One region of the Bacillus mesophilum genome, then DNA from elsewhere that is predicted to be linked to it. Evidence: riboswitches for the same ligand, from Rfam matches in the RefSeq annotation. Region 1 holds a riboswitch; each other region holds the start of a gene.
What was found. Region 1 has a riboswitch for S-adenosylmethionine ahead of metK (methionine adenosyltransferase). Riboswitches for the same ligand answer to the same signal wherever they lie in the genome.
Positions count from the first base shown of each region.

Region 2: it holds a riboswitch for S-adenosylmethionine, as region 1 does, so the genes downstream of both, solA (N-methyl-L-tryptophan oxidase) here and metK (methionine adenosyltransferase) in region 1, are expected to answer to the same signal.
Region 3: it holds a riboswitch for S-adenosylmethionine, as region 1 does, so the genes downstream of both, mtnK (S-methyl-5-thioribose kinase) here and metK (methionine adenosyltransferase) in region 1, are expected to answer to the same signal.
Region 4: it holds a riboswitch for S-adenosylmethionine, as region 1 does, so the genes downstream of both, F7732_RS20330 (methionine ABC transporter ATP-binding protein) here and metK (methionine adenosyltransferase) in region 1, are expected to answer to the same signal.

Region 1 is NZ_WBOT01000013.1:3,069-6,192, forward strand. It holds gene pckA (phosphoenolpyruvate carboxykinase (ATP)) at 1-926, opposite strand, end outside; gene F7732_RS21420 (thiol-disulfide oxidoreductase DCC family protein) at 1,143-1,517, shown strand; SAM riboswitch class I at 1,616-1,731, shown strand; gene metK (methionine adenosyltransferase) at 1,977-3,124, shown strand, end outside.
Region 2 is NZ_WBOT01000005.1:258,822-261,945, reverse strand. It holds tRNA gene F7732_RS16680 (tRNA-Cys) at 1-7, shown strand, start outside; tRNA gene F7732_RS16675 (tRNA-Leu) at 23-108, shown strand; tRNA gene F7732_RS16670 (tRNA-Leu) at 139-220, shown strand; gene F7732_RS16665 (hypothetical protein) at 429-1,370, opposite strand; SAM riboswitch class I at 1,717-1,815, shown strand; gene solA (N-methyl-L-tryptophan oxidase) at 1,951-3,090, shown strand; gene F7732_RS16655 (MetQ/NlpA family ABC transporter substrate-binding protein) at 3,121-3,124, shown strand, end outside.
Region 3 is NZ_WBOT01000010.1:70,570-73,693, reverse strand. It holds gene F7732_RS20510 (2,3-diketo-5-methylthiopentyl-1-phosphate enolase) at 1-876, opposite strand, end outside; SAM riboswitch class I at 987-1,092, opposite strand; SAM riboswitch class I at 1,422-1,569, shown strand; gene mtnK (S-methyl-5-thioribose kinase) at 1,682-2,872, shown strand; gene mtnA (S-methyl-5-thioribose-1-phosphate isomerase) at 2,869-3,124, shown strand, end outside.
Region 4 is NZ_WBOT01000010.1:33,342-36,465, reverse strand. It holds gene F7732_RS20335 (methionine ABC transporter permease) at 1-78, opposite strand, end outside; gene F7732_RS20330 (methionine ABC transporter ATP-binding protein) at 68-1,099, opposite strand; SAM riboswitch class I at 1,226-1,331, opposite strand; SAM riboswitch class I at 1,404-1,501, opposite strand; gene F7732_RS20325 (hypothetical protein) at 1,657-1,848, opposite strand; gene F7732_RS20320 (hypothetical protein) at 1,981-2,550, shown strand; gene F7732_RS20315 (hypothetical protein) at 2,732-3,040, opposite strand.

The DNA of each region.
Region 1 (3,124 bases):
TAATCAGCTATTCTGGTTTCATGGTCCAGAGCAACATTTTCAAGAACTGCTCCAAAACGGATGGCATTGAAAATCTGCGGCTCTTTTTCAGCTGCAAGATTAATGCATTTTGCATAGCAGCCGCCTTCAATATTAAACACGCCATTCGGTGACCAGCCGTGCTCATCATCTCCAATTAAACGGCGGTTATTATCAGCTGATAAGGTTGTTTTCCCAGTTCCGGATAATCCAAAAAATAAGGCAACATCGCCTTCTCTTCCGACATTGGCTGAGCAATGCATCGGGAGGATTCCGTTTTCAGGAAGTATATAATTCATAACCGAAAAAATTGATTTTTTCATTTCTCCAGCATATTCTGTTCCGCCAATCAGCACCGTGCGCCGTTCAAATGAAATAATAATAAAAGTTTCGGATCCTGTGCCGTCAATTTTAGGATCTGCTTTAAAGTTTGGAGCTGAAATAACAGTAAATTCAGACTTATGACCCGGCAGCTCATCAGCGGCTGGTCGGATAAAGAGCTGATGTGCAAACAAATTATGCCATGCGTATTCATTGATTACTTGAATGGGAAGGCGATGTTTTGCATCTGCACCTGCATATCCTTTAAAGGCAAAAACTTCATCTTGATTTTTTAAATAAGTCAGGACTTTGTCATATAAACGGGAAAATGCTTCTTCAGAAATCGGCTGGTTTACAGGGCCCCAATCAATTTTATCAATCGTTGAAGCTTCTTCAACAATATACTTATCTTTAGGGGAACGTCCTGTATATGTTCCAGTAGTGGCACGAACTGCGCCGGTAGAGGTTAACACACCTTCGCCCCTTTTTAATACTTTTTCAACAAGCTGCGGGACAGAAAGCTGAGTTTGAGTATGCTCGGAATTTAATAGTTGTGATAATCCGTTCGACAGGCTAACAGAGTTCATCTGATGAATACCTTCCTTTTTTTAGAATTAGTAGTACAAAGTATGAAAGTGATTACATCTCTCAAATAGTATAACACATTTATATGAATAGTCTATACTATTTGTGTGTGTTATGAAAAAAGAATTAAATAAATGTGCAACCCTCCCTGAATGTTTTTTTACATACTTATAATGGTAATGTTAAAATAGAGAAAACAGAGAAATGAGCTGATCAAAATGAAAATGACCGTTTTATATGATGGAACTTGTTCATTATGCAAGGAGTCGAGACGTCTTTTCGAAAAGCTCGATTGGCTGGATAAAATAAAATGGGTTTCTCTGCAGGAATATGAAAAAACAAATGGGGAAACAGGGTTCAATCAAAAAGAATTGCGCAAAGAAATCCATCTGATTACAGGCAGTGGAAAAGTTTTAAAGGGGTTCTATGCCGTAAGATTGATTATGCTACAATGCCCGCCTGCTTTTGTGCCCGGTCTATTGATGTACCTCCCGCTCATGCCCCTTATTGGGAAGCCCATTTATATGATGGTTGCTAAAAATAGACATAAATTCTTCAGACGAAAATGTGATGATGGAAGCTGTGCTTTGTAATAAATCCGATTGGTTTAATAAGGAATTAGAATTAGTTTAGAAAAATAAATTGACATCCTTTAGACTTGTGCGCTAATATTTACAGTTGAACGGATACTCTCTTATCCCGAGCTGGTGGAGGGACAGGCCCTATGAAACCCAGCAACCTGCTTATTTTTTAAATAAGGCAAAGGTGCTAACCTGAAGCAAGGATCTAGTCCTTGAACGATAAGAGTGAAAGGCGCGAATTGATTTGCTTTCAACCTTTTCACTTGTGGGAAGGTTTTTTATTTTGCAGTCAGACGCTTTTTTATGGCGGCAGAATCAAGCGGATTTAACTTTCTGTACCCGCTGATTTTCGACCAATTATAATAAAATCGCCATGTTTATTTCATACTACTAAGGGAATGAGTTCCGTATCAATTTAAGATTCATTGTCATACAATAATCTTGCCAATTTGAAGTTAGGGAGGAACCCAGATGTCAACAAAACGCCGTTTGTTTACTTCTGAATCAGTAACTGAAGGTCATCCGGATAAAATTTGTGACCAGATTTCTGATGCTATTTTAGATGCTATTCTTTCAAAGGATGCAAATGCACGTGTTGCTGCAGAAACGTCTGTAACAACAGGGCTTGTATTAGTTGCTGGAGAAATTACAACTTCTACATATGTAGATATTCCAAAGATTGTTCGTGAAACAGTTAAAGAAATTGGCTATACACGTGCGAAATATGGATTTGATGCTGAAACATGTTCTGTTTTAACATCAATTGATGAGCAGTCAGCAGATATTGCTATGGGTGTTGATCAGGCTCTTGAAGCCCGTGAAGGCCAGATGAGCGATGAAGAAATTGAAGCAATTGGAGCAGGAGACCAAGGTTTAATGTTCGGATTTGCTTGTAATGAAACAAAGGAGCTTATGCCGCTTCCGATTTCATTGGCTCATAAATTATCACGCCGCTTAACAGAAGTTCGCAAAGAGGAAATCCTTCCTTACTTGCGCCCTGATGGTAAAACACAGGTAACAGTTGAGTATGACGAAAATAACAAACCAGTTCGCATTGATACAATTGTTATTTCTACTCAGCACCACCCTGAAGTGACATTAGAGCAAATTCAGCGTAATTTAAAAGAATATGTCATTAACCCTGTTGTACCAAGTGAGTTAATTGACGAAAACACTAAATATTTCATTAATCCTACTGGCCGTTTCGTAATCGGCGGACCTCAAGGGGACGCTGGCTTAACCGGACGTAAGATTATTGTTGATACGTACGGCGGCTATGCACGCCATGGCGGCGGCGCATTCTCTGGCAAGGATCCAACTAAAGTGGACCGTTCTGCCGCTTATGCTGCTCGTTATGTTGCTAAGAACCTTGTAGCAGCTGGATTAGCTGATAAAGTTGAAGTTCAGCTTGCATACGCAATTGGTGTAGCACAGCCTGTATCCATTTCTGTAGACACCTTTGGAACTGGCAAGGTATCTGAGGATGTTCTTGTTGATGTTGTACGAAACAACTTTGACTTGCGCCCAGCAGGCATTATTAATATGCTTGATCTGCGCCGTCCAATCTACAAGCAGACTGCTGCATACGGACACTTTGGCCGTACAGACTTAGATCTTCC
Region 2 (3,124 bases), on a different contig from region 1:
GCCTCCATAATTGTTCAGAAACGCCGGGGTGGCGGAACTGGCAGACGCACAGGACTTAAAATCCTGCGGTAGGTGACTACCGTACCGGTTCGATTCCGGTCCTCGGCACTTTTAGAAGTGCCATTTAATATTTTATATGCCGGTGTGGCGGAATTGGCAGACGCGCACGACTCAAAATCGTGTTCCTTCTGGAGTGTCGGTTCGACCCCGACCACCGGTATCATTTAGTTGATATTGAATCGTTAATATAAAATCAAGCTCATAATCCTAGAAACTACAAGGATCATGAGCTTTTTTTTTCTAACTATTCATAGTGATTGATATAAAATCATTTCATTCTCCACAATATTAAAACTCCCACCAAAAAACACATAGACAAAGCCATCTCTGACTCTGTCTACTTTACTATTCTCAATATACCCTCAGCTCTAAGAACAAGACTCAAACAACTCAATTCTCTCCCAATGCACATCAGTTAACTCTTTCTCCAGTTCATCTCTTTGCAATTTAATTTCCTTCAAAGTAGCTTTCACAAGGTCATACATTTCTTCTGTCTGTGACATGGCATCGTTAATTTTTCCATGGACCATCCAATCGACAACGATACCATCAAAGAAGTAATCGGCAACAGTAAGCATATTGCCGATATCGTAATCATGGTCAAAATGCTTTTTAAGATCCAGCAGCTCTTCTCGAAATTGTCGGAGGGTGTGCTGGGCATCATGGATGAGATCCTGGGCGCTATTGTAGCGGCTATGTTTTACAAAAGTAGAAATAGTGCCGCCGCCGAACATATCAAAGGTCGACCAATTATGTGCAGATTCTAATTCGTCCAGTGCCTCATCTAACTGATGTTTTGCTTTTTGTCCGACTTCAATTGCTTCATTGTACTCCTTTAAGCCTGCAAACAACTCTGCTTCTTTTTCTGAAAGGGTGTATAATTGGTCGTTCCAAAATGAATCAGTATCGCGGATTAACTGTTCTTTTTCTTTTATAATTGCTTCGTATTCCACATCAGCATTTGCTACAGATGTAAGCTCCATTTCAAACTTTCTTATCTCATCTTCCATGTCAGCGATGGTTTCCATCGCTTCCTTATACTTAAGCTTCATAGCTGCAATTAGCTGTTCTTCTTGATCAATCTTCTCAAGTTTTTTACCAATTAAAGAATAAAAAATATTGGCAAGGGTGAAGGATTCAAAACGGCTAACATCTTCCTTTTTCTCTTCTAACATATGCATATACATGTCCCGTTTTTGTATTTCTAACTGTAAATCGGCCTTTAAGCGTTCCAAATGATCCTCATACTTCTCTTTTTTCCTCAAATCATCCTTCACAATGAGTAACTTTTCATTTAGCTCAGTAAACATTTGCGCTCCCCCTATACAGCTCTTTATTGTATATACGGAACTGGCAGAATAAGGTTTCAAATTTGCAGGGAACTTTGCACTATTCGGATATAGTTACTAAAAGGCAATACTGAAAGCGTAGATGATATAGCGGTCATACGCTTTTCCGCCACTTTATGGTAAGTGCGGTGCTGTGAGAGAGGCGAAAAGTCTCTAATAGTATCATTTTAAAAAGAACAAAACTGTCAATTTAGTATTTTTAGATTTATATATAATTATTAGAACAATCAAAAAAACACTTGACCTCCATTTAATTTATCGCTAAACTAAGTCCATCGCATATATACTATTAACAACTTAATAATATTTCTTATCCAGAGAGGTGGAGGGACTGGCCCTATGATACCTCGGCAACAGACAATTTGTACTGTGCCAATTCCAGCAAGCAATGCTTGATAGATAAGAAGAGTAGGTTTTATTTATTTTAAAGTAAAGATCTCTTCTGATATCAGAAGGGATCTTTTTTTGGGGTTTGTATGAAGAGTAGAAAACCAGAAACATTTTTACTAAGAAAAATTCATTATGAAAAGGAGATACAATCATGAGTAATTCTTTTGATGCGGATTTCGCGGTTGTTGGTTTAGGTTCAATGGGGAGTTTTGCTTTTTGGCAGCTTGCAAAAAGAAATGAGAAGGTAATTGGGTTCGAACAATTTAAGCCAGGGCATGATCAAGGTGCTGGGCATGGGGAAACAAGAATTTTTCGGACGGCTTATGGAGAAGGTGTAGATTATGTTCCATTACTGCAGGAAGCACGTACGCTTTGGCGGGAATTAGAAGCTGAAACCAATGTGGAGCTATACACCGAAAATGGAGGAACGATGTTTGGCCCAGCAGGTGATGCTTTTATTGAAACGGTTGAAGAAAGTGTGCATACATATAATCTTCCGCATAAAGCGTTGAGTGTGGAAGAAGCTAGGAACGAATTTTCTCAGATACAGTTTAAGGACGATCAAAAGGTCATATATGAAGAATTTGCTGGATATGTTCGCCCGGAATTAGCGATTGAAACAGCGGTAAAGCGTGGAGAGGAACTGGGAGGCAAAGTCTATTCAGATACAGCAGTAACCTCAATTGAGCATGATAAGGATGGTGTAACTATTTCCACTGGAGAACAGGAATTTAGAGTGAAAAAGGTGATTGTATCTGCTGGCGGATGGACGAATAGTCTTTTACCTCAGCTTAATTTTCCTCTTAAGTTAGAGCGTCAGGTTTTGGTTTGGTATGATGCGAAAAATCCTGAGCAGTTTACTTCTGATGTATTCCCAATCTTTTCAAGAGTAGTGGATGGAGTAGGTTTTTATGGTTTTCCAAGTCTTGATGGAAAAACAGTGAAAGTGGCCATTCATCATGGTGGAGGAGATCTCATTGATCATCCAAGTGAAGTTGATCGGGAAATCCACGAAAAAGATGTGGAGCCTGTGACGAGACTTGTGAAGGAATACCTGCCGAATCTTATACCTGCACCTGTTAAAGTGAAGACGTGCTTCTATACAAATACACCGGATGAGCATTTTATTCTTGGAGAAGCACCAGGGTTATCAAATGTTATTCTGCTTGGACCAATGGCAGGACATGGGTTTAAATTCGCACCGGTTATCGGGAAAATAGGTGCAGAATTAGCTGTTGGTGAAACTCCCGAGTTAGCAATCGAAATTTTTAGTCCGAATCGATTTAAATAATCATACATCTTATGAGGAAAGAAGGAAAATATGG
Region 3 (3,124 bases), on a different contig from region 1:
TGCACCTGCATAGCGGACAAGTTTTCCAAGCGCTAATGAACTTGATAATCCATAGAAGTCTGAAGAAATGAATGCTCCGCTAAACGCAGGGTGAGCCATAAACGGCAAAGCAATTTCATCGTCTTCAGCTAATTCATGGAGAACATCCAGCCCATATGTATGAACATTAAAAAGAAGTGCATCTGCCCCGAGCTCCTTTGCCCTTCTGGCTTGGTCACGCAGCTTAGATGTCCGCCCGGTTAAGTTGACTGCATATAGAGTTCGGTGTCCAGTTTCTTCGTAAACATTCTGTAAAATTTCTCTAGATGACACAATGCGTTTATCAAAAGGAGTAAGCTCGTTCTCAAATAAGATTTCATCATCTTTTACAAGATCTACTCCGCCTAATGCTTGATTTTTCAGCTGTTCATTTAAAAAAGGTAAATTCCGGCCAATAACTCCTTTAAAAATACTCATGACGAGTGGCCGATCAAATACTTCAATCGACTCTCTTATCTGGGAAATTCCAAAGCGGGGACCAGGAAAGTGAGCTGTGATATCTGAATCAAATTCAAGGTCCAAAAGTTTTATTTCTCCGTCTAAAGAGAGCTTGCCAAAAACAGTTGTTAAAATGGCAGGCAAATCAGCAGTAAAGTTGGCGGAAGGATAAGCAATTTTCCCTTCTGCCCTTACTTCGCCAAAGCGGGAAGGATGCTCATCATCAAAGAATTCTTTTACTGACACAACTCTGCCTTTATGTTTTCTTAACTGTTCCTGATCAACAGCGTGGAGATCTGTCCATGATCCTACAGTTAACCCAAGGGCAATACTTTCAAGTTTAGATTCCAGTTTTCCGGGCTTTCCGTATATTTGATAGGTTGCAATGATTTCACTCATTTAAATCACTCCTAAACACTTTGATTATAGGGTTTTGCACAGCACGGGATAATAGTTAAACAGCAAAAAACCTCTTCAAATAAGAAGAGGTTAATAAAGGTATTAACAGCTTCTTATCTTCCAGCTTTTGCTGCAAGAATTAGCACCGTGTCCAATTCATTTGGATCGGTTGCCGGGTATCATCGGGCTCGTCCCTCCACCTGCTCTTGATAAGAAAATGAAATTTTATAAATTGACTGAATATATCCCGTATTATTACATCAGTCATTCATTCTGTCAATTATGAATTTTGTAAATTAAGGTTATTAGAATATACGATTGAAAATTGAATTTATTCTTGTGAATAAATTGAAAGACACTTGGCCTTATAGGGTATTACTGCTTAAAAACTATATTACGGAGGATGCAGCTTAAAAAAAAGAATCAATTTTCAATGCATTTATTAAACATGTTTAACCTTGAAGGAATTAAAAAAACATTTGACATATTCAGAAAAGTGATGCTAACATTTTCCTCAAGTAAACAACTTGAATATGTAATTTATACTCTTATCCAGAGCTGGCGGAGGGAAATTTGGCCCGATGAAGCCCAGCAACCGACCGTAATATCGTTGTGAGACGAGGCGCAGTTAAATCGCGCCAGAGGGCACGGTGCTAATTCCATTCAGAGAGAATTCTTTCTGAGAGATAAGAGGCGATAGATAATTTCGATTGCCTCTTTCTGATGAAGGAGGCATTTTTAATTTTGCTCATATAAAAATGCCGGCTTCGTATAACTCAGCAATTATATTGAGAGGAGTGGCGGCATGGCCATATTAGCAAAACAATCATACGAAAGCTTAACAGAGGATACAGCAATTAATTTAGCTAAAGAACTGAACCTTTTTCCTGAACACGCATCGTTATCTTGCAGTGAAATAGGTGATGGAAACTTAAATTTGGTTTTCAAGATTAGTGATAGGATAACAGGCACAAGTGTCATTATTAAACAGGCACTTCCATATGCAAAAGTTGTAGGAGAAAGCTGGCCGCTGACAATCAAGCGGTCAACGATCGAAGCCAACGCTTTAATAAAACATGGTGAATATGTGCCTCATCTAGTTCCAAAAGTGTTTGCAGCAGATGAACATTTAGCTGTTACCGTTATAGAGGATTTATCACATTTGGAAATAGCTAGAACTGGTCTGATCAACGGAGCTGAGTATCCTAATCTATCAAAAGATATTGGAGAATATTTAGCAAAGACACTTTTTTTAACCTCTGATTTTGCACTTCATCCTTTTGAAAAAAAACGCCTTGCAGCACAATTTTCTAACCCGGAACTATGCAAAATCACGGAGGACTTGGTTTTTACAGATCCATTCTTTAACCATGATTCGAATGATTATGAACCGGAGCTTGCTGAACTAGTTTATGAACTTTGGAAAAACACAGACCTAAAGGTTGAAGCAGCTAAATTGAAAAGGTCATTTGTAACAGAAGCAGAATCCCTTTTACATGGAGATTTGCATACTGGCAGTATTTTTGCAGGTCCTACAGAAACAAAGGTCATTGATCCGGAATTTGCTTTTTATGGTCCTATTGGTTTTGATGTCGGCCAATTTATCGGCAACTTACTATTTCAGTCTATTGTCAGAACAGGTGTAAAAAGAGAAAAAATTCATACTCACATAAAAACGACCTGGGATGTTTTTTATTCGACATTTTCTGAATTATGGGAAAGTCATAATATTGAACCTTTTTCGAAAACAGAGGGAGTGAAAGAGGATTTTTTACAAAAAGTTTTCAAGGATACTCTAGGCTTCGCTGGCTGTGAACTGATTCGCAGAACGATCGGACTATCTCATGTAAAAGACCTGGATGGAATTGAGCCTAAAGATCAGAGAATTTTGTTAAAGAAAAGGGCCATTGAACTTGGGACGGCACTCATCTTAAACAGAAGTGAATGGACTTCTATTACAGATCTCATTGGCAGACTGGAGGAGGATATATCATGACAGTTCCAGTTTCTATTCTTTGGAATGAAGATCAGCTAACCATTTTAAATCAGCAAAAGCTGCCGCATGTTATTGAATATATACATTTAGACAATATAGAAGCTGCTTTTGATGCGATTGTCAGTTTAAAGGTTCGAGGAGCACCTGCTATCGGAATCACAGCTGCCTATGGTTTGGCAATCGGAGCAAGTCAATCCTCAGCAGATAATTTAGAGGACTTTCAACAGGAGCTTCATGATCAATATATTTACT
Region 4 (3,124 bases), on a different contig from region 1:
CGAAAACAAAAGAGAAAAAGTGACCATTTGAATCGTTTCAATCAGAGCTTCGATAATTTGATCTGTATTAGCTAGCATGTTCATTCACCTCCTTAATGCTGATATCCTTTTCTTGGATATAAGTTAAGGTGCGGGCAATTTCTTTTTCGTCACCTTGGAACTCTACAATTAAGTTGCCAAACGGAGTTCCCTGCAATTCTGTAATATTGCCAAAAAGGACATTAATATGAATATCAAACTTCTTGGAAATTTCCGATAATAGCGGCTGTCCAGCTTTGTTTCCGACAAAGTTAATGCGGAAGATTTTTTGCATGCCGGCGTGCTGCTGAATCAGTTCCTTGATCGATTCAGGAAGCTGGTCATTCATGACCGTGCTGACGAAATTTCTTGCTGTTGATGTTGTTGGAGAAGAGAAGACGTCAAAAACAGTTCCTTCCTCAATAATTTTTCCGGCTTCAATGACGGCAACCCGATCACATATTTCTCTAATAACAGACATTTCATGGGTAATGATTAAAATAGTAATGTTGTATTCTTTATTTATTTTTTTCAAAAGCTGCAAAATAGAGCTTGTTGTCTGCGGGTCCAATGCAGATGTTGCTTCGTCACAAAGCAATATGGAAGGCTGGGTTGCTAAGGCTCTCGCAATACCAATTCGCTGTTTCTGTCCTCCAGAGAGCTGGTCAGGGTAATTATCTGCTTTGTCAGCTAGACCCACAAACTCTAGCAGCTCTTCAACACGTTTCTTGATCTGTTCCTTAGGTGTATTCACTAATGTAAGCGGCATTGCGACATTGGCAAAAACAGTTTTAGAGTTTAATAGATTAAAATGCTGAAAAATCATCCCGATATTCTTTTTAACTTTTCTGACCTCTTTGACAGATAGGGAAGTAAGGTCGTGTCCATCTACAATGACATGACCAGATGTCGGACGTTCAAGCAGGTTCACACAGCGAATGAGCGAGCTTTTACCTGCACCGCTAAAACCGATCACCCCAAATATTTCTCCTTTATTGATTTTTAGGTCGATACCGTTAAGCGCAGCAACCTGCTGTCCGCCACTTTCGTATACCTTTCTGAGCTGCTGAAATTCAATCAAACTTTTCATCTCCATTTCCAGTTGTGTTTCTTAAGAGAAGCGCAAGCGCCTTAACTCCTTTACAATAAAAAAGTCTCCTTCTTGAAAGAAAGAAGGAGACCTGCAAAAAAATACTGCAATTCGTTCTCCTTATCTTTCAAGCTCTTCAGCTTGCTGGATTTGGCACAAACTTCATATGGAAGCCGCTGCCGAGGTGTCATAGGGCCAGTCCCTCCGCCTCTCTAGATAAGAATGTTATTTAGTTAAAATAAAAACCCTCTTCTAAAATAAGAAGAGGGCAATAAATAATAAACGTCATGACCTCTTCTTATCTTTCAAGCCGTGCTTGCTGGAGTTGGCACAGAATTAGATTCCGCTGCCGAGGTGTCATAGGGCCAGTCCCTCAACCTCTCTTGATAAGAAGTGTGTTCGTATTTTGTTTTGTTAAAACTTGATTATTAATTTAACGCATTAAATCATAGATGTCAAACGTTTTTTGAAATAATATAATTTTTATTATGAAATAGCAAGTGATAAACTTTCCGGATATCACAATACGATCCCTTTTATTCTATTTCTTATTCCTCGAAATATTCTTTAATTTCCTTTTCATTTGAACCATTAAAATAAGGATTTTTTTCTGTGGAGTTTTCTTCGTCTAGATTCATGCGAATGACTAGAGATGGACTTGAAGAATGCTTAGCAATTATCCGATCATCCAGCTTCGTGAACGACGGCAGCTTATTATTCCCGAAGTTTTTGTTATCCATTGTAACACCTCCCAGTGTTAGCTTTTCTAACAAATGCGTAAAATATCCATAAGAGGTTTTGGTTTTATCATAAGAAAAAAAAGGTAAGATAGTATTAAGTTATTTACCAAGGAGTGCTTTGGGGGGAGAGTTTTGAGTATGTTCGATACAATATTAGATATCATAGACAATAAAGGTCCCATAACAATGCCTGCATTATGTGATGAGATAAATGAAAAGAATGAAAAAGGTGATGGAGGAGAAACCGTACAAATAGCTGACGTTGAAGCAATAATTACTCGTAAGAAAGATTTGTTCAAAGTCCAAGACGGTTCTATTATGATTGATCCTAATAAAGACCCCATTCGATTGCGCGTTTCTTTAGGCGGCCATCCGGGTCCTTGGTATAAAATAAATATAGATTTTGTCCAACATCATTTTCATTATTTTGAGTGGCATTTAAGCAGACATTCTAATACCAAAAGGCTTCCTAAAAGAGCAGGTAATCTTGCTTCGTTCAAAAGGCAAATGTATCGTTATCGGATATGGAACTGGTTAGAATTTTATGAAGACGATGGTTTGAGGCTGGAAGATACTTATTGGGATGTAAAGCTTATAACGAAAGGGAAGATATACAAAATGAAAGGTAACGATTCTTATCCTAAGGAATGGACAAACTTTTGTATATCATTGTCAAAATTGATCGGAAAGAGAATTTGTTAAGCCCCTTTTTTTATCCTCAATAAAAATTGGGTGAAAGACAGCAGTAATTGCAGCGAAAATCAGCTTACATATTAAGTTCAGCACTATTCAATCTCGTAATGGAGATATTGAATGAGTGCGTTTTTTTTGATAAAGAACCGTTTTGCTTTTTTATTATTAAAGCTGCTGGAGCTTAGCCGAATTAGTCAGCATCAAGAACTCGCAATATAAATGTTTCATTTATTGCATCAATGAATAGACAATATTCATGCTCACAATCAACATTGAGCAGCAGCTGCAGTTCTTTTGGAATATATATTGCCCCGCCTTCGGTAATAATTCTTTTATTATTTGTTGTACCTGACCGTGCTTTTTGAATAACCACCTGTTTCTTTGCATACGTAAGTTCAGCAAGCTTGCCGGGCAGCAGGCCAAACTCTTTCCGCCATTTACTGGGAAGCTGAATTTTTCCTGTCTTGCTAAAGTTTTTGCATTTATAAATATCAGGCATAAATGATCATCTCCACTTTGTTCATATATATCTATTTCACCAATTCGCAGATTAAAAACATTTTTAAATAATTCAAGTAGGTTC